Regions from separate parts of the Kitasatospora sp. NPDC059803 genome, predicted to be linked through region 1. Evidence: riboswitches for the same ligand, from Rfam matches in the RefSeq annotation. Region 1 holds a riboswitch; the other holds the start of a gene.
The links. Region 1 has a riboswitch for glycine ahead of gcvT (glycine cleavage system aminomethyltransferase GcvT). Riboswitches for the same ligand answer to the same signal wherever they lie in the genome.
Positions count from the first base shown of each region.

Region 2: linked by a shared signal. The riboswitch ahead of gcvP (aminomethyl-transferring glycine dehydrogenase) and the one ahead of gcvT (glycine cleavage system aminomethyltransferase GcvT) in region 1 are both predicted to bind glycine.

Region 1 covers NZ_JBHWIJ010000042.1:19,444-41,870, forward strand. The annotation lists gene ACFV6I_RS10030 (ABC transporter ATP-binding protein) at 1-1,775, opposite strand, end outside; gene glgX (glycogen debranching protein GlgX) at 1,944-4,151, opposite strand; gene ACFV6I_RS10040 (Ig-like domain-containing protein) at 4,465-5,739, shown strand; gene ACFV6I_RS10045 (Ig-like domain-containing protein) at 5,914-7,188, shown strand; gene ACFV6I_RS10050 (Ig-like domain-containing protein) at 7,477-8,709, shown strand; gene ACFV6I_RS10055 (ATP-binding protein) at 8,988-9,485, shown strand; gene ACFV6I_RS10060 (DMT family transporter) at 10,077-11,030, shown strand; gene ACFV6I_RS10065 (TetR/AcrR family transcriptional regulator) at 11,312-12,055, opposite strand; gene ACFV6I_RS10070 (NADPH-dependent FMN reductase) at 12,196-12,798, shown strand; gene ACFV6I_RS10075 (L-serine ammonia-lyase) at 12,954-14,321, opposite strand; gene glyA (serine hydroxymethyltransferase) at 14,480-15,748, opposite strand; gene gcvH (glycine cleavage system protein GcvH) at 15,842-16,216, opposite strand; gene gcvT (glycine cleavage system aminomethyltransferase GcvT) at 16,417-17,538, opposite strand; glycine riboswitch at 17,770-17,875, opposite strand; gene ACFV6I_RS10095 (enhanced serine sensitivity protein SseB C-terminal domain-containing protein) at 18,063-18,905, shown strand; gene ACFV6I_RS10100 (enhanced serine sensitivity protein SseB C-terminal domain-containing protein) at 19,023-19,946, shown strand; gene ACFV6I_RS10105 (ABC transporter permease) at 20,389-21,378, shown strand; gene ACFV6I_RS10110 (ABC transporter substrate-binding protein) at 21,430-22,427, shown strand, end outside.
Region 2 covers NZ_JBHWIJ010000372.1:751-7,032, reverse strand. The annotation lists gene ACFV6I_RS35680 (MFS transporter) at 1-1,211, opposite strand, end outside; gene ACFV6I_RS35675 (DUF2382 domain-containing protein) at 1,392-2,261, opposite strand; partial or broken gene ACFV6I_RS35670 (PRC-barrel domain-containing protein) at 2,274-2,636, opposite strand; glycine riboswitch at 2,860-2,963, shown strand; gene gcvP (aminomethyl-transferring glycine dehydrogenase) at 3,200-6,100, shown strand.

The DNA.
Region 1 (22,427 bases):
GGGGCGGACTCGCCCGACATCAGTTCGCGGTAGTGCGCGCAGTCGCGCAGCAGGTCCTGGTGGGTGCCGACGGCCTCGATCCGGCCGTCGGAGAGCACCGCGACCCGGTCGGCGAGCAGCACGGTGCTCGGGCGGTGGGCGACCACCAGGGCGGTGGTGGCGCCGAGGACCTGGCGCAGCGCCCGTTCGACCAGGGCCTCGGTGTGCACGTCGAGGGCGGAGAGCGGGTCGTCCAGCACCAGGAAGGCCGGGTCACCGACCACCGCACGGGCCAGGGCGAGGCGCTGGCGCTGGCCGCCGGACAGGCTCAGGCCCTGCTCGCCGACCTCGGTGTCCACGCCGTCCGGGAGCTTCTCCACGAAGGAGGCCTGGGCGGTGGCCAGGGCGGCGCGCAGCTGCCGGTCGTCCGCGCCCGGGGCGCCCATCAGGACGTTCTCCCGGACGGTGGCGGAGAACAGGGTGGGCTCCTCGAAGGCGACCGCGACCAGCTCGCGCAGCCGTTCCCGGGGGAGGTCGCGGATGTCCCGGCCGTCCAGGGTGATGGTGCCGGCCGTGGCCTCGTACAGGCGGGGGAGCAGTGCGGTGAGCGTGGTCTTGCCGCTGCCGGTGGCGCCGACCAGGGCCATCGTCTCGCCGCTGCGGATGTGCAGGTCGATGCCGGCCAGCAGGTCGGGGGTGTCGTCGGGGGCGTCGGGGTAGCGGAAGCGGACGCCGGTGAAGCGGATGCCGTCGGGGGTGGCGCCCAGGCCGTCGGCGGTGCCCGGGTCGGCGGTCTCGGGCTCGTCCAGCACCTCGAAGAAGCGGTCGGCGGCGGTGGCGGCCTCGTTGGCGTAGGCGAGCAGCCAGCCCAGGGACTCGACCGGCCAGCGCAGCGCCAGCGCGGTGGAGAGGAAGGCGACCAGGGTGCCGGCGCTCAGCTCGTCGTGGGCGACCAGGTAGGCGCCGGCGGCGAGGGCGCAGCCGAGGGCGATCTCGGGCAGGCCGACGATGACCGCCCAGAGGTTGGCGAGCAGCCCGGCCTTGCGCAGTTCGGTGCGGCGCAGGTCGTGGGCCTGGGCGCGGAAGCGCTCGGCCATCGAGCGGTGGCGGCCGAAGGCCTTGAGGATGCGGATGCCGAGGACGGACTCCTCGATGACGGTGGCGAGGTCGCCGTTCTGGTCCTGGGCGCGGCGGGAGGCGCCGGAGTAGCCCGCCTCGAACCGCCGGGTGAGCACGAACAGCGGGACGGCGGGCAGCAGGATGATCAGGGCGAGCCGCCAGTCCTGGGTGAACATCACCGCCGTGCCGGCGAGGAACATCACCGAGTTGACGATCAGGAAGACCAGCGGGAAGGCCAGAAACAGCCGCATGGTGTACATGTCGGCGGTGGCCCGGGAGAGCAGCTGGCCGGATCCCCAGCGCTCGTGGAAGGAGATCGGCAGCCGCTGGAGCTTGGCGAAGAGGTCGCCGCGCATGGCCGTCTCCAGCCCGGCCAGCGGGCGGGCCAGGACCACCCGGCGGGTGTAGAACAGCGCGGCCTCGACCAGTCCGAGGACCAGCAGCAGGCCGATCAGCGGCCAGAGCCCGCTCAGGTCGTGTTCGGCGAGCGGGCCGTCGACGATCCGGCCGAGGACCAGCGGGACGCCGAGGACGCTCAGCATGGCGACCAGGGCGGCGGCCACCGAGGTGGCCAACCGGCGGCGGACGGCTCGGGCGTAGGGCCACAGGCGCAGGAGGGAGCGGACCGTGGAGCGGTGCCCGGTCGCGGTGTCGTCGTCTTGTCGGTTCTCGGCCATCGTCGTGAGGGTAGGACGAGGTCGCGTCATTTCTCATCAGGTTTTTCACCCCTGACAGAACGCTTCGGCGAGAACCGGCCACCTGTACGGGTGGGGCGCGGGTGAAAAGCGGGGCGCGTGGGGCCGGCCGCAGGGGCCGGAGTGCGCCGCACGTGCGGCCGACACCGCTCAGGTCGTGGCGGCGGGCGCGCGCAGCAGCCGCAGCGAGCGCCCGGCCAGCAGCGTCGCGCCCTGCGGACAGGGCTCGCCGCCGCCCTCGACGGCGGTGTCGACCACCGTCTCGTACGCCTCCTCCGGCGCGGCCCAGGGCTCGCCGGGGAGGGTGAACAGCACGGGTTCGTGGCCGGCGTTGAGCAGCAGCAGGAAGCTGTCGTCCAGCGTCGGCCGCCCGGCCTCGTCCCGTTCGGACATCGCGGTGCCGGACAGCAGCATGCCCAGGCAGGCGGTCGGGGCGAACCAGTCGGCCTCGGTCATCTCCTTGCCCAGCGGCGTGAACCAGGCGAGGTCCGGCTGGCCGCCCGGGGCGGCGGCCCGGCCGGAGAAGAACGCCCGCTGCCGCAGCACCGGGTGGGCCCGGCGCAGCCGGATCAGCCGGGCGGTCAGCTCGCACAGCCCGCGCCAGCGGGGATCCGCCAGGAGCGACCAGTCCAGCCAGCCGAGTTCGTTGTCCTGGCAGTAGGCGTTGTTGTTGCCGCCCTGGGTGCGGCCCAGCTCGTCCCCGGCGGTGAGCATCGGGACGCCGGTGGAGAGCAGCAGTGTGGCCAGCAGGTTGCGCAGTTGGCGCAGCCGCAGGGCGTTCACCTCCGGGTCGGTGGTCTCGCCCTCGACGCCGTGGTTCCAGGACCGGTTGTCGTCGGTGCCGTCCCGGTTGGCCTCGCCGTTGGCCTCGTTGTGCTTGCGGTCGTAGCTGACCAGGTCGCGCAGCGTGAAACCGTCGTGCGCGGTCACGTAGTTGACGGAGGCGTACGGGCGGCGGCCGCCGCGCTGGTAGAGGTCGGAGGAGCCGGACAGCCGGTAGCCCAGCTCGCGCACGTCCGGGCGGGCGCCGCGCCAGAAGTCCCGCACGGTGTCCCGGTACTTGTCGTTCCACTCGGCCCACAGCGGCGGGAAGCCGCCGACCTGGTAGCCGCCCGGGCCGACGTCCCAGGGCTCGGCGATCAGCTTCACCCGGCTGAGCAGCGGATCCTGGGAGACGGCGGCGAGGAAGGGGTGGTCCATGTCCACCCCGTCGGTGCCGCGGGCGAGGGCGGCGGCGAGGTCGAAGCGGAAGCCGTCCACGCCCATCTCGGTGACCCAGTACCGCAGCGAGTCGGTGACCAGCCGGACCACCTGCGGGCGGCGGGTGTCCAGGGTGTTGCCGCAGCCGGTGAAGTCGGCGTAGCCGCGCGGGCGGTGCGGGGCCGGGCGGTAGTAGGCGGTGTTGTCGATGCCGCGCAGCGAGAGCATCGGGCCGAGTTCGGCGCCCTCCGCGGTGTGGTTGAACACCACGTCGAGGATCACCTCGATCCCGGCGGCGTGCAGGGCGCGGACCATCCGCTTGAACTCGCCGACCTGGCCGCCGCGCGAGCCGGCCGCCGAGTAGCCGGCGTGCGGGGCGAAGTAGCCGATCGTGTTGTAGCCCCAGTAGTTGACCAGGCCGCGCGACTGGAGGTGGTCCTCGCTGGCGTACTGGTGCACCGGCAGCAGCTCGACGGCGGTCACGCCGAGGCGGGTCAGGTGGGCGACGGCGGCCGGGTGGGCCAGGCCCGCGTAGGTGCCGCGGAGTTCCGGCGGGATGTCGGGGTGGCGCATGGTGAAGCCGCGCACGTGCAGTTCGTAGAGCACCGTCTCGGCCCACGGGGTCTTCGGGCGGTGGTCGTCGTACCAGTCGTCGTCATCGTGGACGACCACGGATCTGGGCACGTAGCGGGCCGAGTCGCGGTTGTCCCGGACGGTGTCGGCGACGTCCGCCTCCGGCCAGTTGCGGACGGCCGCGCAGACCGCGTCGTGGCTGGTGTAACAGCCGTCCACGGCACGGGCGTACGGGTCGAGCAGCAGCTTCGCCGGGTTCCAGCGGGCGCCGGTCCACGGATCCCACCGGCCGTGCACGCGGAAGCCGTACCGGGTGCCGGGGCGGACGCCGGGCAGGAAGCCGTGCCAGGTCTGGAAGTCCTGCTCGGTGAGGCGGTGCCGGCCCTCCCGGCCGTCCTCGTCGAACAGGCAGAGGTCGACCGCCTCGGCGCCGGCCGCCCAGAGTGCGAAGTTGGTGCCCTGGCGGCCCTGTTGGTCGGTCCGGAAGCGGGCGCCGAGCGGCTGCCAGCTGCCGGGCCACGGTGGCTCGGCGGTGTCCCCGCCGGGCGGCCGCACTCCGGCTTCCAGCTCCTGCCCTGACGCCATGGCCGCACCCTCCCTGGACGGGGTGTCCCGGACCCCGTTCACTTCCTCTTTCCCGGATTGCGCAGATCGGAAGCGGCTGAACGGGGGCTTACCGGCGGATGGCGGCCGATGGATGGGGGGATTTCGCGCGGCTGCGCGTGTCCCCGCCGCGATTGCCCTCGTTGTTCCCGGTATCGGGCGTTCCCGCTGCCGGACGTTCCTGGCACCGGGAGTTCCTGACATCGGGAGTTCCCGGCGTCGGGCGTCCCCGGTAGCGGAGGCTCCCGGTACCGGATCTTCCCGGTACCGGACGTGGACAGTGGGAGGCCCCGGAATGCGGCGCCGAGGACGGGTGTGGGCGCGGCGGGCGGCGGCGGTGGCCTGGGGCCTCGCCGTCCTGACGGGGTGCGGCGGCCCCCCGGCGGCCCCCGCGCAGGACGCCGCCGGGCCCGGGGCGCACACCCCGCCCCCGCCGCCGTCCCGGGCGGTCGTCACGGCGCTGCCCGCCGACGGCGCCCAGGACGTGCTGCCGGAGGGCCCGGTCCGGGTGACGGCGGCGCAGGGCCGGCTGGTCACCGTCCGGCTGGCCGACGCCAAGGGCACCGAGGTTCCCGGCACGATCGCCCCGGACGGCGCCGCCTGGACACCCGACGGCCCGTTGCCGCTGGGCACCGCGTACACCCTGGACGCCGTCGCCGAGGATGACCAGGGCCAACGGGCGGCCCAGCACTCGGCGTTCTCCACGATGGCCCGGGCGCACACCTTCGTCGCCTTCTTCACCCCGGAGGACGGCTCCACCGTCGGTGTCGGCATGCCGGTGTCGCTGCGCTTCAGCCGGCCGATCACCGACCGGGCGGCGGTGGAGAAGGCCGTCCAGGTGAGCGCCGACCCGCCCGTCCCGGTGGCCGCGCACTGGTTCGGCAACCAGCGGCTGGACGTCCGCCCGCAGCAGTACTGGGCGGCCGGCACCAAGGTGACGGTGGCGCTGCGGCTGAAGGACGTGCAGGGCGCGCCGGGCGAGTTCGGCACCCAGACCAAGGACCTGCACTTCACCGTCGGCCGGGCCCAGGTCTCCACCGTCGACCTGGACGCGCACACCCTGACCGTCCGGGCCGGGCAGGGCGGCAAGGTGGTGCGGGTGCTCAAGGTGTCCGGAGGCAGCCGTGACCACTCCACCTACCGGGGCGTCATGGTGGTGTCGGAGAAGTACAAGGTGACCCGGATGAACTCGCAGACCGTCGGGATGGGCGACGAGTACGACATCAAGGACGTGCCGCACGCGATGCGGCTGACCAACTCCGGCACCTTCGTGCACGGCAACTACTGGGCGGACCCAGGGGTGTTCGGCGCGGCCAACACCAGCCACGGCTGCATCGGCCTGGCCGACGCCAAGGGCGGTGCGAGCAAGGACTCCCCGGCGGGCTGGCTGTTCGAGCACACCATCCCGGGGGACGTGCTGGAGGTGAAGGCCTCCGCGGGGGACTTCGTGCCGCCGCAGAACGGCCTCAACGGCTGGAACGTGCCGTGGGAGCAGTGGGTGGCGGGCAGCGCCCTCGGGCCGGTTGCCGGTCCCGCCGTCGGTCCCTCCGCAAGCCCCGTCGCGCAGTAGTCGATCTTCACCGCCGATTCACCCCCGATCCACCCACCTCCCCCCGGGAGCCGCTCGGACGGCCCGGCTATCCTGCTCCGGCGCGCCCTGGTCCGGCGCGAAAGATCGGCGCCCGGTGCAACTCATGGGGGCACTCAACGCGTCAAGAGAGTGGATACCGGGAGGGGAGAAACCGTGAAGACGGGGAAGACGGCCGACGCCGCGATACGTACCACCAGCCGTTACCGGCGCAGGGGTGCGATGGCGTTGGTCATGGGCGGGGTGCTGCTGCTCACCGCGGCCTGCGGCGACGACAAGGGCGGAACGGGCGGCGGGGGTGACAACGCGGCGCCCGCGGCGACGGCGGGTGCGGGCGGGACGGCGGCCCCGGCGGGCGCGTCGGCCGAGCCGAAGACCTCCGCCGCGGTGCTGGCCGTCGAGCCGAAGGACGGCGCTCAGGACGTCGCACCGAGCAACGCGTTGCAGGTGTCCGTCTCGAACGGCAAGCTCACCACGGTCGAGGTGACCGACAAGAACGGCAAGCCGGTCGACGGGGCGATCACCCCGGACGGCATCGGCTGGAAGCCCGCCACCGCGCTCACCGTCGGCATGGCGTACAAGGTGAACGCGCAGGCCAAGGACGCCGACGGCCTGGTGGCCGCGTCCACCACGACGTTCACCACGCTGACGCCGGACAAGAAGGTCTCCACCAACGACAACATCAGCGACGGCGCCACCTACGGCGTCGGCATGATCGTCTCGGTGAACTTCAGCAAGACCGTCAAGAACAAGGACGCCGTCCTCAAGGGCATCACCTTCGAGACGAACAACGGCACCGAGGTGAAGGGCCACTGGTTCGGCGACAACCGGCTGGACTTCCGCCCGGCCGAGTACTGGAAGCCGGACACCAAGGTCACCATCAAGTACCGGCTGAAGAGCGTCGAGGTCGCCCCGGGCATCTACGGCGACGTGGACAAGGACGAGCCGTTCACCATCGGCCGCTCCCAGATCGCCACCGCCGACGCCAAGGCGCACCAGATGACGATCGAGCGGGGCGGCAAGAGCACCACCGTGCCGGTCACCATGGGCGCGGAGGCGACGCCGTCCTGGAGCGGGACCATGGTGATCATGTCCAAGGAGAAGGTCACCCGGATGAACTCGCAGACCGTCGGCCTCGGCGGCGAGTACGACATCCAGGACGTGCCGCACGCGATGCGGCTGACCACCTCCGGCACCTTCGTGCACGGCAACTACTGGTCCAACGCGACCAACCCGTTCGGCAGGACCAACGCCAGCCATGGCTGCGTCGCGATGATGGACGAGAAGGGCGGCAGCGACACCTCCGTCGCGGGCAAGTTCTTCAACGACACGATGGTCGGCGACGTGGTCAAGGTCGTGAACAGCAAGGAGAAGACCGTCGCGCCCTCCAACGGGCTGGGCGGCTGGAACGTCGCCTGGGCGAACTGGTAGATCCTGCCCGCTGATTGACCGGATAGTCCCGGTTCGTCGGCGCGGTGCAGAAGAGCGGCCCGATCCTCACCCGTTGGGGTCGGGCCGTTCGCGTTTTCGCAGCGCACCGGGCCCCGAATGGCGCAACCTTTCCGGGGGCCGGCGCGTGTAGTGGTCGGGTCCGTCGTGTGCACGGGAGTTGTGCGGGGTTTCGGGTCGTGGGGTTTCGGCCCGCGGGCTTCGGTTCGCGGGTTGCGGGTTGCGGTTCGTGGGGTTCGGTTCGTGGGGTTTCTGAGGGAGGGATCGACGTTGAGGTCGATACGCAGAGTGGTGGCCGTCGGTCTGGTGGGCGGCGCGATGGCGCTGACGGCCGCGTGCGGTGGCGGGAGCGGCGGTAGCGGGGGCGGGAGCGCGGCCAAGGCGGACCTGGGGGCCGGCGCGGCCGCCGGGACGACCTCCCCGGGCGCCGCGGCGGCGAGCAGCGCGGCGCCGAAGGTGTCGCAGGCCGTGGTGAACATCGAGCCCAAGCCCGGCACGGTGGACGTCGCGCCCGACGCGCTCAAGGTCGGCGCGACCGGCGGCAAGCTCACCACCGTCAAGGTCAGCGACAAGACGGGCGCGGAGGTGCCCGGCACCATCGCCGCCGACGGCTCCAGCTGGACCCCGTCGGCCGGCCTCGCCGTGGGCAGCGCCTACCAGGTCAGCGCGATGGCCGCGGACGCCAACGGCGTGGTCGCCAGCGCGGACAGCAACTTCACCACGCTGACGCCGACGGCCCTCGCCAAGGCCGCCGACAACGTGGACAACGACGCGACGTACGGCGTCGGCATGATCGTCTCGGTGAACTTCAGCAAGGACGTCAAGAACAAGGACGTCGTCGCGAAGGGCATCACCTTCGAGACCGACAACGGCACCGTGGTCAAGGGCCACTGGTTCGGCAACCGCCGACTGGACTTCCGCCCCGAGCAGTACTGGAAGTCCGGCACCAAGGTGACGGTGCACTACCGCCTCAAGAGCGTCGAGATCGCCCCTGGGGTGTACGGCACCGACCGGGACGAGCCCTTCACGATCGGGCGGTCTCAGATTTCGACGGTTGACGCCGCCGCGCACAGGATGACCGTCGAACTGGACGGCAAACCGTCGGACATCGACATCACCTCCGGCTCGCCCGAGCACCCGACCTGGAACGGCACGATGGTCGTCATGTCCAAGGAGGGCGTGGTGCGGATGCAGTCCAGCACCCTCCCTGGCATGAGCGGCTCCCCGTACGACCTTCAGGTGCCGCACTCGATGCGGCTCACCGACAGCGGCACCTACCTGCACGGCAATTACTGGAGCAAGCTCATCGGCGAGGACAACGTCAGCCACGGCTGTGTCGCCCTCAAGGACGTCGAGGGCGGCGGCGAATCCACCTCGATGGGCAAGTTCTACGCCGGCTCGATCGTCGGCGACGTGGTGGTCGTGAAGAACTCCACCAAGAAGGAGACCCTCGACCCGGCGAACGGCCTGAGTGGCTGGAACGTGCCCTGGAGCGCCTGGTAGGCCGACCGGTAGCCGCCCTGGTCGGGGCGGTTCCACGGCAACCCGGGATTGACGCGGACGCGGCCCGGGTTGCCTGCTCCCCACCCTCTTCCGGCTCCTTCCGGGCCCCCTCCAGGCCCCCGCCTGGCACTCTCCGCGGGGTCTCCTTGCACGCGGCATATGCCGACTCGGAGGAGATCGTTTGCTCATTGTCCGTACGCGGCCGCTTGCGTTCCGCAATGATGGACCGCATGGCGGGTTGGGGCGAAACAGATCAGTCATCAGTTCCCGGGGCCGGATTGGTCGCCGAGGCGTCGTGGATCGATGTCCAGGGCGCGCTGGCGGCGCTGGAGCGGCTCAGCTCGGAGGAACTGGAGGAGATGTATTGCGGCAGGCTGAGCGATCAGTCCGTGCCGAACGAGGTACGACTGCCGTCCCGGCCGGAGACCGGCCCGGTGGCCCGCCGACTGGTGCTGTCGGTCCTGGAGTCCTGGGACCTCCATCAGCACCTGGAGGCCGGTGAGTTACTCACCAGCGAACTGGTCTCCAACGCCGTCCGGCATGCCGCCGGACGCACTATCGGGCTCCAGGTGATCCGCAAGCCGGGCTGGCTCCGCGTCGAGGTCCGCGACTCCTCCCGGGCGCTGCCCTGCATGATCCTCGCGGAGCCGAAGCCGGTGACCGAGCGGGGGCGGGGCCTGCGGGTCATCGACGACCTGGCCGACCGCTGGGGCGCCGACCTGCTGCCGCGCGGCAAGGGCGTCTGGTTCGAACTGAAGGTCCGCGAGCGGCACTGACCCTTCCGGGTGTTCCGGGTGTTCCCGGGAAAACGCGCAGGGCCCCCGAAGTCGCCGTGGTCCGGCGGATGGGGGCCCCTGCAAGTCATCGCGCCGGCCAAGGGGGTGCGTGCCGCGCGATGGGCGTCGGCCGTGCCAGGTCGGGCCAGCCGAAGTCTCCACGCCCAGGCCGGCGTGCTGTGCCGCCCGCCGTTGGGCTGCTTCGACTATCGCACGGATCTCAGCATGTGGGCAAACCAGGTGACTTGGATTGAAAGGTTTGTAACCTAGTTCACCTTTGGATTTTGCATAGGTTCACGCTGTCGCCTGTGAATATTCACCATCCTCGCCGTCGAGCCTCCGGTGCTTCGTCGCCCGGCCGCCAATTCCTCCGTGAACCCCACCCCGCCGGAACTGCCGGGTAGCATCAGGCCCGTGAACCTGTACTGGCACGTCGTGCTGCCACCGCTCTGCGCCTGATCGGGCACACACGCCGGTGGCTTGACCCCTGCGCTCCCTGCTGCGGCCCTCTCCGGCCGCCAGGAGGCTGCCGTGTGTGCCCGTTGCGAAACCAGCTCCCCTGACGGTCTTCGACGACGGAAGTTCACGACTGTGCCGAACCGCATCTCCACGCCCGCGCCCACCCTGGCCACCACCACCCCCGCCGCCCGCCGCACCAGCCCGCTCGGCGGGCCGGTCCCGATCCTGGTCGCCGCACTGCTGTGGGGCACCACCGGGACAGCCAGCTCCCTCGCACCCGACGGCGCCCCTTCGGCGGGCATCGGCGCCGCCGCGCTGGTCCTCGGCGGCCTCCTCCTCTTCCTCTCCACCCGCAGCGCCCGCGCGCTGCCCCGGGCCTGCGGCCGCCGGGAGCGGTGGCAACTCGCCGTCGGCGCCGTCGCGGTGGTCGGCTACCCGGTCACCTTCTATCCGGCGGTGACCCGCGCCGGGGTGGCGGTGGCCACCGTGATCGCACTGGGCAGTGCCCCCGTCTTCGCCGGCCTGCTCGGCTGGCTCACCCGGCAAGGGCGGCCGAGCGGCCGGTGGGCCTGTGCCACGGTGACGGCGGTCGTCGGCTGTGCCGTCCTGGTGCTGGGCCCCGAACTCACCGGCGGCGGCGCGGCGGTGGACACCGTGGGGGTGGCGCTGGCCGCGCTCTCCGGTCTCTCGTACGCCGTGTACTCGCTCATCGGCGGGAAGCTCATCTCGCGCGGGCACCCGTCCGCCGGGGTGATGGGGGCGATGTTCGGCGCGGCCGCGCTGCTCGTCCTGCCGGTGCTGTTCCTCGGCGACCTGCGGTGGCTCGCCTCGCCGCGCGGTGCGGCGGTGGTGCTCCACCTCGCCGTGATCACCACCTTCCTCGCCTACCGCCTCTTCGGCCACGGCCTGCGCCGCACCTCCGCCCAGACCGCCACCACCCTCACCCTCGCCGAACCCGCCGTCGCCGCGCTCCTCGGCGTCGCCGTCCTCGGCGAACGCCTCCCCGCCGTCTCCTGGTGCGGCCTCGCCATCCTGGCCGCGGGCCTCGCCGTCCTCACCGTGCCCGTGGGCACCCGCCGTCGCTGACCTGCGGGCGGCACCTGCACAGGAAGTCGGACGGGCCGACTTCCTGTGCGCGGGGCCGGGATCGAGTGTCCGAGGGGGCCCGGGGAAAATATATCGACCGGTCTACATAGGGCGTGTTCGTGGAGGGCTGGGGCGCATAGGAAGTCGGCGGGGCCGACTTCCTGCGCGGGAGGTGGGTGGGGGAGCGCTGAAAAGGTAGACCGGTCTGCATATTCCGGGCGTGAAAGGTAGACCGGTCTACATAATTTCCCCTACCCACCCACCTGAGGGCCGGGTCGCGCTCAGATGCCGAGGTGGGTGGCGATGCCGGTGAGGACGCAGTCGAGGCCGGTTTCGAACTGCCAGGTGGGGTCGTCCTTGCGGGTGGCCTCGTGGAGGTAGCGCTGGTAGGTGGGGTAGCGGCCGGTGTCCATCAGGAAGGACATCCGGGGGGCGAGGCCGGCGCGGGTCTCGTCGCCGTCGGACCAGCCGTGCTCGCGCTGGAGGGTGCGCAGGGCGAGCTCGGCGGCGACGGACCCGTGGACGTAGCCGGTGACGGTGCGGAAGACCGCCATGGTGGTGTCGGCGTCCAGGCCGTGGTCGGCGAGGGCGGCGAAGGCGCGTTCGGGGATGGCGAGCTGGTTGGGGGTGAGGGGGACGGCGCCGGCGCGGACGATCCACGGGTGGGCCAGGTTCATGGCGCGCAGGTGGAGCGCCAGGGTGCGCATGGTGTCGCGCCAGCCGGTGGCGGGGGTGCCCCGGGGGAGTTCGCCGTAGACGAAGTCGACCATCAGGTCGATGAGTTCGTCCTTGCCGGAGACGTACCGGTAGGCGGCCATCGGGGCGACGCCGAGGGTGGTGGCGAGCCGGCGCATGGTGACGGCGTCGAGGCCTTCGGCGTCGGCGATCGCGATCGCGGCCTCGGCGATCCGGTGCGGGGTGAGGGTGGTGCGCGGCGCGGGGGCCGGGCGGGCGAGGCGCTCCCAGAGTGAGGCCTGGGGCTTGGTCTGGTCGTCGTCCCCGGCGGGGGCCTGCTGGGCGGGCATGACGGCGGGCTCCTTCCGGCTGGGGTCCTCTCACCCTACCACCGGAGTGTACGACGTATCGGAAGTGGACGGCGTACGCGCCTATGTGTACGTTGTATCCGACAGATACGTTGTATACATCGTCCCGGAGGGGGATATCCATGGCCAAGGACGTTTCGGAGAAGAGCCTGAAGGTCGCGGTCGTCGTGGGCAGCACCCGGAGCGGCCGGTTCGCGCCCGTCGTCGCCGACTGGCTGCTCGGCCACCTCGGCGCGCGCGGCGACATGACCGCCGACCTGATCGATCTGGTCGAGACCCCGCTGCCGACCACCTTCCCGTCCTTCGGTGGTGAACTGGAGCCGGGCGCCGCTGAGTTGCTCGCCGCCGTCACGCCCCGCCTGGAGGCCGCCGACGCCTTCGTGGTCGTCACGCCCGAGTACAACCACAGCTTCCCGGCCCCGCTGAAGAACGCCATCGACTGGCACAACAGCCAGTGGCACGGCAAGCCGGTCGGCTTCGTCTCCTACGGCGGCCTCTCCGGCGGTCTGCGCGCCGTCGAGCAACTGCGAGTGGTGCTGGCCGAGTTGAACGCCGTGACGATTCGCAACACGGTCAGCTTCCACGGCGCCGCCCAGTGCTTCGGCGCCGACGGCCAGCCGCTCGACCCGGCCGCCGACGTCGCCGCCAAGACCATGCTCGACCAACTCGCCTGGTGGGCTGAGGCGTTGCGCGACGCCCGGCGAGTCCGCCCGTTCGCGGCCTGAGTGGCCTGAGCGGCCTGAGCGGCCTGAGCGGGCGCGTCGGGTGGCGCCGGGAAGCGGGGCCGGGGTGGGGCCAGCGGTGGCCCCGCCGCCCGGGACGCCCCGGAACGCCGAGAGCCCCCGGACGGGTCCGGGGGCTCAGGCGACAGCGGGTGTGATCAGCACTCGATGACGTTGACGGCGAGGCCGCCGCGCGAGGTCTCCTTGTACTTGATCTTCATGTCGGCGCCGGTCTCCTTCATCGTCTTGATCGCCTTGTCGAGCGAGACGTGGTGCCGGCCGTCGCCGCGCAGGGCCATCCGGGCGGCGGTGACGGCCTTGACGGAGGCCATGCCGTTGCGCTCGATGCAGGGGATCTGGACGAGCCCGCCGACCGGGTCGCAGGTGAGGCCGAGGTTGTGCTCGATGCCGATCTCGGCGGCGTTCTCGACCTGTTCGGGGGTGCCGCCGAGGACCTCGGCGAGGCCGCCGGCGGCCATCGAGCAGGCGGATCCGACCTCCCCCTGGCAGCCGACCTCGGCGCCGGAGATGGAGGCGTTCTCCTTGAAGAGCATGCCGATGGCGCCGGCCGCGAGGAGGAAGCGGACGATGCCGTCCTCGTCGGCGCCCGGGATGAAGTTCAGGTAGTAGTGCAGGACGGCGGGGATGATCCCGGCCGCGCCGTTGGTCGGAGCGGTGACCACCCGGCGGCCGGAGGCGTTCTCCTCGTTGACCGCCATCGCGTAGAGGGTCACCCACTCCATCGCGTTGGCCGGGCCGATGCCCTCGGCGCGCATCGCGCGGGCGGCCGCGGCGGCGCGGCGGCGGACCTTGAGGCCACCGGGCAGGATGCCCTCGCGGGACATGCCGGCCCGCACGCACTCCTGCATGACCTGCCAGATCTCCAGCAGCCCGGTCCGGATCTCCTCCTCGGAGCGCCAGGCCTTCTCGTTCTCCAGCATCAGGCCGGAGATCGACAGCCCGGTCTCCCGGGTGAGCCGCAGCAGCTCCTCGCCGGTGCGGAAGGGGTAGCGCAGCGAGGTGTCGTCGGGCTTGACCCGGTCCGCGCCGATGGCGTCCTCGTCGACGACGAAGCCGCCGCCGACCGAGTAGTAGGTCTTCTCCAGCAGCGTGGAGCCGTCCGCCGCGTACGCCCAGATGGTCATGCCGTTGGCGTGGTACGGCAGCGAGCGGCGGCGGTGCAGGACCAGCTGGGTGCTCAGGTCGAAGTCGATGGGGTGGGTGCCGAGGAGGTTGAGCCGCTTCTCGGTGGTGATCCGCTCGACGTCCTTGTCCGCCTGGTCGACGTCGACCGTGCGGGGGGAGTTGTCCTCCAGGCCGAGCAGGACGGCCTTCGGGGTGCCGTGGCCGTGGCCGGTGGCGCCCAGCGAGCCGTACAGCTCGGCGCGCACGCTCGCCACCTGGGCGAGCAGGTCCTCGGACCGCAGGCGTCGGGCGAACATCCGGGCGGCGCGCATCGGGCCGACGGTGTGGGAACTCGACGGGCCGATGCCGATGGAGAAGAGGTCGAAGACGCTGATGGCCACGGGGGACGTCCTTGTCTGGTCTCGTGGAAGGACTGGCGGGCGGGGGACGACACGGGTCGGGGCACCGCGCGCACTGTCCAGTGTGCGCGGTGCCCCGGGATCCCAGGTGCCGCGGCGGGGTGAGGCCGGTCACCCCGCCCGAACGATCACCGCAGTGATCAGAGGTTCGGGTAGAGCGGGTACTTCTCGGCCAGCGCGGTGACGCGGGCCTTGAGCGCGGTGGCGGCGTCCTCGTCGAAGGCGGGCTTGAGCGCCTCGGCGATGATGTCGGCGACCTCGCGGAAGTCCTCGGCCTGGAAGCCGCGGGTGGCGAGCGCGGGGGTGCCGATGCGCAGGCCGGAGGTGACCATCGGCGGCCGAGGGTCGTTCGGGACGGCGTTGCGGTTGACCGTGATGCCGACCTCGTGCAGGCGGTCCTCGGCCTGCTGGCCGTCGAGCTGGCTGTTGCGCAGGTCGACCAGGACCAGGTGCACGTCGGTGCCGCCGGACAGCACCGAGGCGCCGGCCTCGGCGACGTCGGCCTGGAGCAGGCGCTCGGCGAGGATCTTGGCGCCCTCCAGGGTGCGCTGCTGGCGCTCCTTGAACTCCTCGGACGCGGCGACCTTGAAGGCAACGGCCTTGCCGGCGATCACGTGCTCCAGCGGGCCGCCCTGCTGGCCGGGGAACACCGCGGAGTTGATCTTCTTGGCGTACTCGGCCTTGGACAGGATGACACCGCCGCGCGGGCCGCCCAGGGTCTTGTGGGTGGTGGTGGTGACCACGTCCGCGTACGGCACCGGGTTGGGGTGCAGGCCGGCGGCGACCAGGCCGGCGAAGTGCGCCATGTCCACCATCAGCAGCGCGCCGACCTCGTCGGCGACCCGGCGGAACGCGGCGAAGTCCAGCTGGCGCGGGTAGGCGGACCAGCCGGCGATGATCAGCTTCGGCTGGTGCTCCTTGGCCAGGCGCTCGACCTCGGCCATGTCGACCTGGCCGGTCTTCTCGTCCACGTGGTACGCGACCACGTTGTAGAGCTTGCCGGAGAAGTTGATCTTCATGCCGTGGGTCAGGTGACCGCCGTGGGCCAGGTTCAGGCCCAGGATGGTGTCGCCCGGCTTGATCAGCGCGAACATCGCGGCGGCGTTGGCCTGCGCGCCCGAGTGCGGCTGGACGTTGGCGTGCTCGGCGCCGAACAGGGCCTTGATGCGGTCGATCGCGATCTGCTCGACCACGTCGACGTGCTCGCAGCCGCCGTAGTAGCGGCGGCCGGGGTAGCCCTCGGCGTACTTGTTGGTGAGTACCGAGCCCTGGGCCTCCATGACCGCCACCGGGGCGAAGTTCTCGGAGGCGATCATCTCCAGGGTGGTCTGCTGGCGGTGCAGCTCGGCGTCGACCGCGGCGGCGATCTCCGGGTCGAGGGAGTGCAGGGACTGGTTCAGAACCGTCATGGTGTGGTCTTCCCGGGAGGAGAGAGACGGGAGCAGAGAGGGGGGAGCCTGGCAGGGCGGCCGCCGCGCTGCGGCCGCCCCGTCACGAGCGGGTCAGCCGCCGATGAAGGCGGTGTACTCGTCCGCGCTGAGCAGCTCGTCGGTGGACTCCACCTGGACCTTGAACAGCCAGCCGCCCTCGAACGGGGCGCTGTTGACCAGGCTGTTGTCGTCCAGGACGTCCTGGTTGATCTCGACGATCTTCCCGGTCACCGGGGAGAACAGGTCGCTGACCGACTTGGTCGACTCCAGCTCGCCACAGGACTCGCCCGCGGTCACGTCGGCGCCGACCTCGGGCAGCTGCACGTAGACGATGTCACCGAGCGCGTCGGCCGCGTGGGCGGTGATGCCGACCGTGGAGACACCGCCCTCGATGGCGGTCAGCCACTCGTGCTCCTTGGTGTACTGCAGGTGCTGGGGGTTGCTCATGGCGTCATTCTCCAGGATGGGAAGCGGGTACGACGAAGCGGGCCGCCGCACGGACGGCTTCGACGCGGATCAGGCGTGGTTCAGGCATGGGATCGGACCTGGGTCGGACCTGGATCAGGCGTGGCTCAAGCCTGGGTCGGGCGTGGTTCAGGCCCGGGTCTACGGGGAAGGCGGGGCCTCGGCGAGCGAGGCCCCCGGCCTCAGCGGGCGCGCTTGTAGAACGGCAGTGCCACGACCTCGACCGGCTCGTGCTTGCCGCGCACGTCCACCGCGACGGCGGTGCCGGGGGCGGCGTGGGCCGCGTCCACGTAGGCGATCGCGATCGGCCGGCCCAGGGTCGGCGACGGGGCGCCCGAGGTGATCCGGCCGATCGGGGCGCCGTCGGCGGAGACCACGGTGTACTCGGCGCGCGGGACGCGCTTGCCCTCGGAGACCAGGCCGACCAGCACCCGCGGCGGGTTGGCCTCGGCCTCGGCGGCGGCCCTCTCCAGCGCCTTGCGGCCGACGAAGGTGCCCTCGTTGGTGGTCTTGTCGAAGCGCACGACCCGGCCCAGGCCCGCGTCGAACGGGGTCAGGTCGGTGGAGAGCTCGTGCCCGTACAGCGGCATGCCGGCCTCCAGGCGCAGCGTGTCGCGGCAGGACAGGCCGCACGGGACCAGGCCGCGGCCCTCGCCGGCGGCGGTCAGCGCCTGCCAGACCCCCTCGGCGTCGCCCGGGTTGCAGAAGATCTCGAAGCCGTCCTCGCCGGTGTAGCCGGTCCGGGCGAGCAGCACGTCGCGGCCGGCGACCTGGGCCGGGAGGATCGCGTAGTACTTCAGGCCGGGCAGGTCGGCGTCGGTGGTCCCGGCCAGGATCGCGGTGGCCTCCGGGCCCTGGACGGCGATCAGCGCGTAGGTGTCGCGGTCGTCCGTGACGACGGCGTCGAAGCCCTTGGCGCGGGCGATCAGCTCGTCCAGCACCAGCTGGGCGTTGGAGGCGTTGGCGACGACCAGGAAGGCGTCCTCGCGCAGGCGGTAGACGATCAGGTCGTCCAGGATGCCGCCGTCCTCGGCGCAGATCATGGTGTAGCGGGCGCGCAGCACGCCCAGCGCGGAGACGAAGCCGACCAGCGCGTGGTCCAGCATCTCGCCGGCCTGCGGGCCGGTGACGGTGATCTCGCCCATGTGGGAGAGGTCGAACAGCCCGGCCCGGGTGCGGACGGCGAGGTGTTCCTCGCGCTCGCTGCCGTAGCGCAGCGGCATGTCCCAGCCGGCGAAGTCGGTCATGGTCGCGCCGAGGGCGCGGTGCAGCGCGTCGAGCGCGGTGAGGCGGAGGGACGACATGGCCTGGAACTCCTCGGTCTGGGCACTCATGGGTGCACGCGCCGGAACCGGACCCGCTGGGGGGCCGACCCTGCGCGCGGGCATGCGGCGGCGTGGGTCTCCCCATCTGTCGTCGAACCTGAGAGCTTCACCGCCCACCTGCCCGCAGCTGTTTCCAGCATCCAGGACAGCATGGTGGCTTGCACCGTGGGTGGGCGCGCGACAGGGCCGTGCGCCACTTTCCAGATGTGCCTAACCCGTGCGGTAGGGGGGCCTGAGAGATTCCGGGGAGGAGTTGCTCCTTCGGCGCCGGCTGTGCCGCCTGACGGGGCACTCCGGGCTCTCCCGCGCGGGTTCGAGCGGCCGGTATGGAGTTGTCGGTCCGCCGGCGCGCCGCGCCGTCGAACGCGCACATCATGGCACGTCCGCGCCGACGACGGGAGAGGGGACCCGGTCACACCCCGCTCCTTCGAACCGGCGCCCTAGACTGCTGCGCGTCGGCGCAGCAGAGGGCGGCCGACCGGCAGAGGGCGGATCAGGCGCGCATGGGGTACCCGGTGGAGCAGCAGCAGGGGTGGGGCGGGCCGGAGTCGGCGCCGCCGGGCGGCGGGTGGCCGGCCAACGAGCTGGAGCAGGTGCTGACCGCCGCGCTGGGCGACCCGGGTGCGACGCCGCGGGTGGTCGAGGTGCTGGCCCGCAGCCAGGTGTGGATCCCGCTGCCGGCCGGCGGCGACCCGCAGGGGCCCGCGCTGGACCTGCCGACCATCGAGCTGGCCGGCGAGCCGTACGTGCCGGTGTTCTCCTCGCAGGAGGTGTTCCTGCGGCAGGCGCCGGGGATGGCCTTCGCGGTGGCGCCGGTCTGGGAGTTCGCCCGCGGGCTGCCGCTGGGCGTGGGCATCGCGGTCAACCCGGAGGCGGCGGTGGGCATCCCGGTGCCGCCGCAGGGTGTGGCGGAGCTTCGGCGCGGCCCGCGCGAGGAGCGCCTGGCCGACCAGGAGCAGGGCCGGAACCAGGAGCAGAACCAGAGTCAGGGCCAGGGACCGGAGGCGCCGACCGGTGGCCGGGTGGCGCTACGCGAGCCGGTGCCGGGGGAGGACCCGGAGCACTTCCTGGCCGCCTGCCGGGCCGAACTTTCCGCCCTGCCCGGAGTGTTGTCCGCGCGGCGGGCGCTCGCCAGCATCGAGGGCGAACCGACCGTGATGTTCGTGGGCGTCCAGCTGGACCAGGCGGCCCCGGCCGACCCGGGCGCGGTGAACGAGGCGCTCGGCCGCGCGTTGGGAACCGCGCCGCTGCCGGGGGGCGTCCACCTCGTACTGCTCGATCTCGCCGATGACCCGGTGGTCGAGTGGCTGCTCACCCGGGTACTCCCTTTCTACGCGCGGGGTTGAGCGGGGTTCGTATCGGAGGCACGTCGCCGTGGCGGTGGCCGGTGCCGCGCCATAGGGTGCGTGCAGACGGCCGACGGGCCGGCAGGCTTGAGGAAAGAGGCGCGGCGAGGTGGGCGCATGAGTGCGGGAGCGGTAGCGGGCGGTGCACCGGGGCCCTGGGGCCAGGCGCCCGCCGGGCGCCCCGGAGCGGATCCGGGCGCGCTGGAGCGCACCCTGCGCGAGGTCGCGCCGGAGCGCTACGAGGCTTACGAGCAACTGCTGCACGCACTGGCCGACGGCCAGGTCTGGATGCTGCTGTGGCACGGCACGCCGGGCAGCGCGGACGCCCAGTACGGGAACATGGAGATCAGCGGCCACGGCTACGCGCCGGCCGTCACCTCGTCCGAGCAGCTGGCGTCGTCCGGCTGGGCGCGGGCCCACGAGGTCATCTCCGGGCGGGAGATCGCCGCTTCGCTGTACCGGACCCGCTGGGGGCTGTGGCTCAACCCGCACGCGCCCGGCGGCGGGGTCGGGGTGCCCTGGGCGGACCTGCGGCGGATCGCCGCGGGCCTGGAGCGGCTGCCGGCCGGGCCGTTGAAGCTGAGTGAGCCGAAGCTGAACGCCCAGCCGTTCTTCGCGCTGCTGGAGCGGCAGGCCGGTGAGGTGCGTGCGGTGCGGGCGCTGCGCCGGGCCTGGGTGCAGCCGGCCGTGGGGGAGCCGTACCTGGCGATCGGACTGGAGCTGTACGAGAGTTCGCCGCCGGCGGTGGAGGCGGTGCGGGCGCTGATGCAGCGGGCGATCGCGGTGGCCCCGGAGGGGCTGGCGGTGTCCACGGTGGCGATGGCGGACGAGTACGACCCGGTGGCGCTGTGGATGCGGGCGCACGCGCGCCCGTTCTTCGACCGGGAGGCGGGCCGCCCGCCGACCGGCCCGTACCCGCCGGTGCCGCCTCCGCCGTACCCCGCGCAGCAGGGGCCGGGTTACGGCTACGGCACGCAGCAGCCCGCGCAGGGCTGGACCGGGCAGCCGCAGCAGCCGTGGCCCGGATACCCGGGGCGCTGACAACCAAAACCTTTTTCCAGAAGCCGACTTGATCTTGCATCAGGTCGGCTTCGGTGCTTTCCGGACGAACTTCCGGCCGTTACCGTCGATCACCTTGACATGCCTGTTGCAGCCGTGTGAAGAGGGGTATGCCGAAGGCGTAGGAGGTGCATGCGCACAGATCACAGTTGGGCATCTGTCGGTTGTCAGGGCTGGCGCAAGCGAGTTCGGATGGCAGAGAGTTCTGCGCAACGCACCGCGCGTACTGGGAACCCCACGAAGGTGAACGCGCACGCCGACCGCCAGAACCACGCGAAGCCCATCCCGCGTTGGGGCAGTACCCGTGCACGACGTACTGCCGCGAACACCCGTTCCAAGCACCTCCGCACGTCCGCAGCCGTACCGCCGAACCGGTGACCGGCGCCCGTGGGCCGGCCACCGTCGGCGAGGGGACCAACTGACCATGACCGCACCCATCGCAACCACCGGGAACGAACCGGAGGCACCCGCCCCCGCGAGCCCGGCCAAGAAGATCGAGGGCCGCTCCCTCGGCCAGATCGCCTGGACCCGCTTCAAGCGCGACAAACTCGCCGTCGCCGGCGGCGTCGTGGTGATCCTGCTGATCCTGCTGGCCGTACTGGCCAAGCCCATCGAGGCCCTGTTCGGCCTCGACCCGGACGCCCTGAACCAGGACCTGCTCGATGCCAACCTGGGCGGTATCCCGCTCGGTGACTGGGGCGGGATGAGCTGGGACCACCCGCTCGGCGTCGACCCGCTCCAGGGCCGTGACCTGCTCTCCCGCGTGATCGAGGGCTCCTGGGTCTCGCTGCTGGTCGCCTTCGGCGCGACCCTGCTGTCGAACACGATCGGCACCGTGCTCGGCGTCATGGCCGGCTACTACGGCGGCTGGGTGGACACCGTGATCAGCCGCATCATGGACGTCTTCCTCGCCTTCCCGCTGCTGCTCTTCGCCATCGCGATCTCGACCTCGCTGCAGGGCGGCGCGTTCGGCCTGCACGGCCTCCCGCTGCACATCTTGGTGCTGATCTTCGTGATCGGCTTCTTCAACTGGCCCTACATGGGCCGGATCGTGCGCGGACAGACGCTGTCGCTGCGCGAGCGGGAGTTCGTCCACGCGGCCCGCAGCCTGGGCGCCCGAGGCCCGTTCATCCTGTTCAAGGAACTGCTGCCGAACCTGGTCGGTCCGATCCTGGTCTACTCGACCCTGCTGATCCCGACCAACATCCTCTTCGAGGCCGGCCTCAGCTTCCTCGGCGTCGGTATCCAGCCGCCGCAGGCCTCCTGGGGCGGGATCCTCCAGGACGCGATCAAGTACTACCAGGTGGACCCCCAGTACATGGTGGTCCCCGGTCTGGCGATCTTCCTCACCGTGCTCGCCTTCAACCTGCTCGGCGACGGGCTGCGTGACGCCCTCGATCCCAAGAGCAACTGACGTAACGCCAGGCCCTCCCTCCTTCCCACCCTCAAGGGGTTGATCTCACCCATGCGCAGGTCCCGTACCGTCGCCCTGACCGCGGCGGCAGCCGCCGCGGTCCTGATCGTGACCGGCTGCACCTCCGGCAGCAAGGGCTCCGGCTCGTCCTCCTCCGCCAGCGGCAGCAGCGCCGGTGGCGGCGGTGCCGACGCCGCCACCAAGGGCATCGTCAACGCCTCGGACAAGAAGGGCGGGACGGTCACCTACGAGATGAAGGGCGCCCCGGACTCCTTCGACCCGGGCAACACGTACTACGCCTACATCTACAACTTCTCGCGCCTGTACGGGCGTCCGCTGACCACCTTCGCCCCGGGCGCAGGCTCGAACGGCAACAAGCTGGTCCCGGACCTCGCCGAGAGCCTGGGCAAGGCCAGCGCGGACGGCCTGACCTGGACGTACAAGCTGCGCGCGGGCCTGAAGTTCGACGACGGCACCCCGATCAGCTCCAAGGACGTCAAGTACGCCGTCGAGCGCTCCAACTTCGCGTCGGACGTGAACTCCAACGGCCCCACCTACTTCCACGACCTGCTGGTCGACAACGAGACCCCGTACCAGGGCCCGTACAAGGACAAGACCGGTGGCCTGAACTCGATCGAGACGCCGGACGACCTGACCATCGTCTTCCACCTGAAGCAGCCGTTCGCGGACTTCGACTACCTGGTGGGCTCCCCGCAGACCGTCCCGGTCCCGCAGGCCAAGGACGACGGCGCCGGCTACGTGAAGCACGTGGTCGCCTCGGGTGCCTACAAGTTCGAGTCCTACGAGGACGGCAAGCAGCTCATCCTGGTGCCGAACACCAACTGGGACCCGAGCACCGACCCGATCCGCAAGCAGCTCGCGGACAAGATCGTGGTCCGGATGGGCATGGAGCAGTCCACCATCGACAAGGACCTGATCGCCGGCAACGCCCAGGTGGACCTGGTCGGCAGCGGCGTCGACCCGCAGACCCAGGCGCAGATCCTGCAGAACCAGAAGCTCAAGGCGAACACCGACAACGCCTACGGCGG
Region 2 (6,282 bases), on a different contig from region 1:
GCGATGCCGCTCTGCTCCACCGGGACGGCGCCGTTGATGTACGCCGGCATCGCGGAGAACGCCAGGCCGATGCCCAGGCCGAAGATCGCCGAGGAGGTGTAGATGTCGCCCTCGTGGCTGTGCCGCACGGCCAGGTAGGCCATCGCGACGGCACCCAGGACGCCACCGAGGACCAGCGGCAGGCGCGGGCCGCGGCGGGCGATCAGCATCGCGCCGACCGGAGCCGCCACCATCGAGCCGATCGCGGACGGCAGCAGCAGCAGACCGGCGTGCAGGACGGTCGCGGTGAAGCCGTAGTGGGTGAGCTTCTCCGGGGTCTGGGCGAAGTTGCTGATCACCATGAACGAGCCGTACATGCCGAAGCCGATCAGCAGGCCGGCCAGGTTGGTGAAGGCGACGGCCGGACGGGACATCATCTTCATGTCCACCAGGGGGTGCGCGACCTTGGTCTCGATGACCCCCCAGATCAGGGCGACGACGGCGGCCACGGCGAACAGGCCGAGGGTCTTGGTCGAGGTCCAGCCCCAGTGGTTGCCCTGGCTGACCGCGACGAGCAGGGCGGAGAGCCAGCCGGCCAGGGTGAGGGCGCCGAGCGGGTCGGCGCCGCCCTCCTTGTCGGTGACCGGGTCGGACGGGACGCGGAACGCGACCAGGGCGACCGCGATCAGGCCGAAGACCAGGCCCATCCAGAAGATCGACTTGTAGCTCCAGTGCTCCAGCAGGAGACCGGTCGCGACCAGGCCGAGGCCGGAGCCGACACCCATCGAGGCGCTGATGGCGGCGACGCCGCCGGTCACCTTCTGCTTGGGCAGCTCGTCGCGGACGATGCTGATCGCCAGCGGGAGCACGCCACCGCCGGCGCCCTGAAGGACGCGGGCGACGACCAGCCAGGTGAAGGAGTGGGTGCTGACCGCCAGTGCCGAACCGGCGACCAGACCGGCCAGCGAGATCAGCAGCATCGGCTTACGGCCCCGGAGGTCGCCGAAGCGGCCCAGCAGGGGAGTCAGCACGGCGGCGGAGAGCAGGTTGGCGGTCATCAGCCAGGTGATGCTGGACGCGGAGACGCTCAGTTCCTTGGCCAGCGAGGGCAGGATCGGGACGACCGCGGTCTGCACCACGCTGAACGACAGCATCGCCAGGATGAGGGCCGGCAGGACCCGGGCGCTGCTCTGCTTCTCGGCCGCGGTGGTGGGCTGTGGTGCCTCACTCACGGTTGCTTCCTCCCGTACATAGTGAATGAACTGAAGTAACCATGCCGGGAGATACTTCAGAGTGTCAAATATCCATTGGTGACGCTTTGGCAAAATCGAAGGATTCCGGCCGGGTGGCGGCCGGGACGGGGCATGCCGAGGGCCCCGGACCGAGGGGTCCGGGGCCCTGGGGGCGAGGGGTCAGGCGAACGGGCGCAGCACGGCCGGGCGGGGGGTCTCGGCCACCGGGGTGGCTGCCGGGGTCGCCGGGGCGGCGGCCGTGTTGTCGTGGACCTCGACGTGCTCGCGGCGCAGCTCGTCCCGGATCACCTCCTCGGCGGTGTAGCGCTCCACCACCAGGCGGACCCGCTCGATCGGGGTGAGGTACTTGCGGACCACCGGGCGCTCCTCGCGCAGGGTGACCTCCTCCACCGCCTCGGCGATCTCCTTCTCGGTGAGCGAGGCGCGCTCGGCCTCGCTCACCGGCATCCGCTCCACCCGGACGCGCTCGCGGACCACCGGGACGCGGCGCTCGACCTGCTCGCTGGTCACGTACTTGCGCAGCTTCGCGGTGCCCACGATGTGCCAGTCCGTGGTGATGTCCAGGCGCTCCTCGCGGCAGGTGATCTCCACCGGGCCGTTGGGGGACGAGGTGGCCGGGCCGGTCGAGCGCTCCGAGACCGGCGCGGCCATGACCGAGTTCGTGGTCGCGGTGGTCGTCACGACCGGGGCGGGCTGCGGCTTGGGCTCGGTCGTCGTGGGGGCTGCTGCGGGCGCGGGGGTGTTGAGGGTCCGCACGTTGACCTCCGTCGCGGTGCCGGTGGGGTCGGCAGGGGTGGTGGTCGGGGCGGGGCCGAGGGAGTGGAAGGTGATGGGCTTCACGGGCTCGGCCGCCGAGGTGGTGCCGAAGTCGAGGTCGGGCCGCGCCGGTCGGTCACCCTCGCGGCCGATGGGCCGGTCGGCGTCCCGGCCGGCTGGGCGGTCACCGTCCCGGCCGATGGGCCGGTCACCCTCGCGGCCGACGGGCCGGTCGGCGTCCCGGCCGGCTGGGCGGTCACCGTCCCGGCCGATCAGCCGGTCACCCTCGCGGCCGACAGGCCGGTCGGCGTCCCGGCTGACCGGCCGACCGTTCGCCGGGGTGTCCAGGCCGTAGTAGCGGTAGAGCTGGAGCTCCTGGGCGGGCGACAGGTGCTGGCCGACGCCGAAGTCCGGCGACTCCTTCACCAGCGACTTGTCGTACGGCACCCGGAGCTCGTCGCCGGAGAACTCGCTGGTGGTGAGCGGGACGAAGGCGTCCCGGCCGAAGATGCCGGTCCGGACGGCTGCCCACTCCGGCTGGCCGGTGGCGTCGTCCAGGTAGACCTCGTCGACCGTGCCGATCTTGTCTCCGTTGCGGTCGACCGCCTTGTGGCCGATGAGGTCCCGGGGATCGATGTCGGTTTGCACTCTTTCCTCCAGTGCGCTGCGCCTGCGGAACTCCCGCAGGACCGTGGCCGGAGCACCCGTTCCGCCTGCCACTTCACACCAAAGGCCATGAATCGGACGGGCGCGACCGGGGTGCGCCGGACGGGCTTCGGGCTGGACCGTCCGGGGGACGCGCGTAGACCCGGAGTGACCCGACGCGGCCGTGATCAGGGGGCCTGCCGCTGGTACCCTGGGCGGCGACCGCCGAGCCCGCTCGGGAGAGTCCCCGGCCACGGAAAGCGCTGGTCGGGGCGCCGAAGGAGCAACTCCTCCCCGGAATCTCTCAGGCATCCGTACCGTGTGGGGTAGGTCACTCTGGAAAGCAGGGCAGGACCGTCGGCAGGGAGCCGACGGCCACCACCCTCACCGACGGTGCAAGCCGGCGGCGTGCCACAGCGCGCCGTGCGGGTGAAGCTCTCAGGTCCCGATGACAGAGGGGGAGGCCTGTCGGGTTCGCCCGCCCGGGTCGAATCGCTGTCCGCAGCGGCTCCGGCCGGCCGGCGTGCGCACCCCCGCCGGTCCGTGACCAGGAGGCCTCGACCACCATGAACGCCCAGCCGAACGCGGGACGCCCCACCGGCGCCTCGACCCTCACCGAGCTTGAGCTGGCCAGCCCCTTCGAGAACCGCCACATCGGCCCCGACGACGCCGCGCAGCAGAAGATGCTGGCGTCCATCGGCTACGGCTCGCTGGACGAACTCGCCGCCACCGCCGTTCCCGAGGCGATCCGCTCCATCACCGGCCTGGACCTGCCCGGCGGCCGCAGCGAGGCGCAGGTGCTCGCCGAACTGCGCGAGCTGGCGAGCCGCAACCAGGTGCTCCAGCCGATGATCGGCCTGGGCTACTACGGGACCTTCACCCCGCCGGTGATCCTGCGCAACGTCATGGAGAACCCGGCCTGGTACACCGCCTACACGCCGTACCAGCCGGAGATCTCCCAGGGCCGCCTGGAGGCGCTGCTCAACTTCCAGACCCTGGTCTCCGACCTGACCGGCCTGCCGACCTCCGGCTCCTCGCTGCTCGACGAGGGCACCGCGGCCGCCGAGGCGATGGCGCTCGCCCGCCGCGTCACCAAGGTCAAGGGCGGTGTCTTCCTGGTCGACGCCGAGACCCTGCCGCAGACCACCGCGGTGATCAACACCCGCGCGGTGCCGACCGGTGTCGAGGTCGTCGTCGCCGACCTGTCCGAGGGCATCCCGGCCGAGATCGCCGAGCGCGGCGTCTTCGGCGTGCTGCTCCAGTACCCGGGCGCCACCGGTGTGGTCCGCGACCTCACCCCGGTCATCGAGCAGGCGCACGGCCTCGGCGCGATCGTCGCGGTCGCCGCCGACCTGCTGGCGCTGACCCTGCTCGCCTCGCCGGGCTCGCTCGGCGCCGACATCGCCTGCGGCACCTCGCAGCGCTTCGGCGTGCCGATGGGCTTCGGCGGCCCGCACGCCGGCTACCTGTCGGTGCGCGCCGAGTACGCCCGCTCGCTGCCCGGCCGCCTGGTCGGCGTCTCGGTCGACGCCGACGGCAACCGCGCCTACCGCCTGGCGCTGCAGACCCGCGAGCAGCACATCCGCCGCGAGAAGGCCACCAGCAACATCTGCACCGCCCAGGTGCTGCTCGCCGTCATGGCCTCGATGTACGCCGTCTACCACGGCCCGGACGGCCTGGCCGACATCGCCCGCCGCACCCACCGCTACGCCGCCGCCCTCGCCGAGGGCCTGCGGGCCGGCGGCGTCGAGCTGCTGCACGGCGAGTTCTTCGACACCGTCACCGCCGTCGTCCCGGGCCGTGCCGCCGAGATCGCGGCCGCCGCCCGCGCCAACGGCGTCAACGTCCACCAGGACGGCGCGGACCGGATCTCGGTCTCCACCGACGAGACCACCACCCGCGAGCACCTGGCCGCCGTCTGGGCCGCGTTCGGCGTCCCCGCGGTCGAGGTCGCCGAGGGCGCCGACGCGCTGCCGGCCGCGCTGCTGCGCCAGGACGAGTACCTGACCCACCCGGTCTTCCACAGCCACCGCTCGGAGACCGCCATGCTGCGCTACCTGCGCCGCCTGTCGGACCGGGACTACGCGCTGGACCGCGGCATGATCCCGCTGGGCTCCTGCACCATGAAGCTCAACGCGACCACCGAGATGGAGGCCGTCACCTGGCCGGAGTTCGGCCAGCTGCACCCCTTCGCGCCGATCGAGCAGGCCCAGGGCTTCCTCAGCCTGATCCGCGAGCTGGAGCGCCAGCTGGTCGAGGTGACCGGCTACGACGCCGTCTCGATCCAGCCGAACGCGGGCTCGCAGGGCGAGCTGGCCGGCCTGCTGGCCGTCCGCGCCTACCACCACGCCAACGGCGACACCCAGCGCGACGTCTGCCTGATCCCGTCCTCCGCGCACGGCACCAACGCGGCCTCCGCGGTGATGGCCGGCATGCGCGTGGTCGTGGTGAAGACCCTGGTCGACGGCGACGTGGACGTCGAGGACCTGAAGGCCAAGATCGAGCAGCACCGGGACAGCCTCTCCGTGCTGATGGTCACCTACCCGTCCACCCACGGCGTGTACGAGACCCAGATCACCGACATCTGTGCCCTGGTGCACGAGGCCGGCGGCCAGGTGTACGTGGACGGTGCCAACCTGAACGCCCTGGTCGGCCTCGCCAAGCCGGGCAAGTTCGGCGCGGACGTCTCGCACCTGAACCTGCACAAGACCTTCTGCATCCCGCACGGCGGCGGCGGCCCGGGCGTCGGTCCGGTCGCGGTGCGTGCCCACCTGGCGCCGTACCTGCCGAACCACCCGCTGCAGCCGGAGGCCGGCCCGGCCACCGGGGTCGGCCCGATCTCGGCGGCGCCGTGGGGCTCGGCGGCCATCCTGCCGATCTCCTGGGCGTACGTCCGGCTGATGGGCGGCGAGGGCCTCAAGCGCGCGACCCAGGTCGCGGTGCTGAACGCCAACTACATCGCCAAGCGGCTGGCACCGCACTTCCCGGTGCTCTACACCGGCCCCGGCGGGCTGGTCGCGCACGAGTGCATCATCGACCTGCGCCCGCTGACCAAGGAGACGGGCGTGACGGTGGACGACATCGCCAAGCGCCTGATCGACTACGGCTTCCACGCGCCGACGATGTCCTTCCCGGTGGCCGGCACGCTGATGATCGAGCCGACCGAGTCCGAGGACCTGCACGAGATCGACCGGTTCTGCGACGCGATGATCGAGATCCGGGCCGAGGTCGACAAGGTCGGCTCGGGCGAGTGGGCGGCCGCGGACAACCCGCTGCGCAACGCCCCGCACACCGCCGCCGAGCTGGCCGGCGACTGGGCGCACGGCTACTCGCGGCAGGAGGCGGTCTTCCCGGCGGGTGTGAACCCGGCGGACAAGTACTGGCCGCCGGTCAGCCGGATCGACGGCGCGTACGGCGACCGCAACCTGGTCTGCTCCTGCCCGCCGCTGGAGGAGTACGGCGTCTGATCCGGACCGGACGTACGGCAGCGGCGCGAGGCCCCCGTGCCGCGGGCCGCCGCCCCGTTTTGTGGGGGCGCCGCGGGCGCCCGCGCGGGGGGGTCGGCGCGGGGGGGGGCGCGCGCGCGCCGCGGCGGAGGAAGACGCCCCGGCGCGCGGCGCGGCGGCGGGAGGCGCGGGGGGGCGCGGTA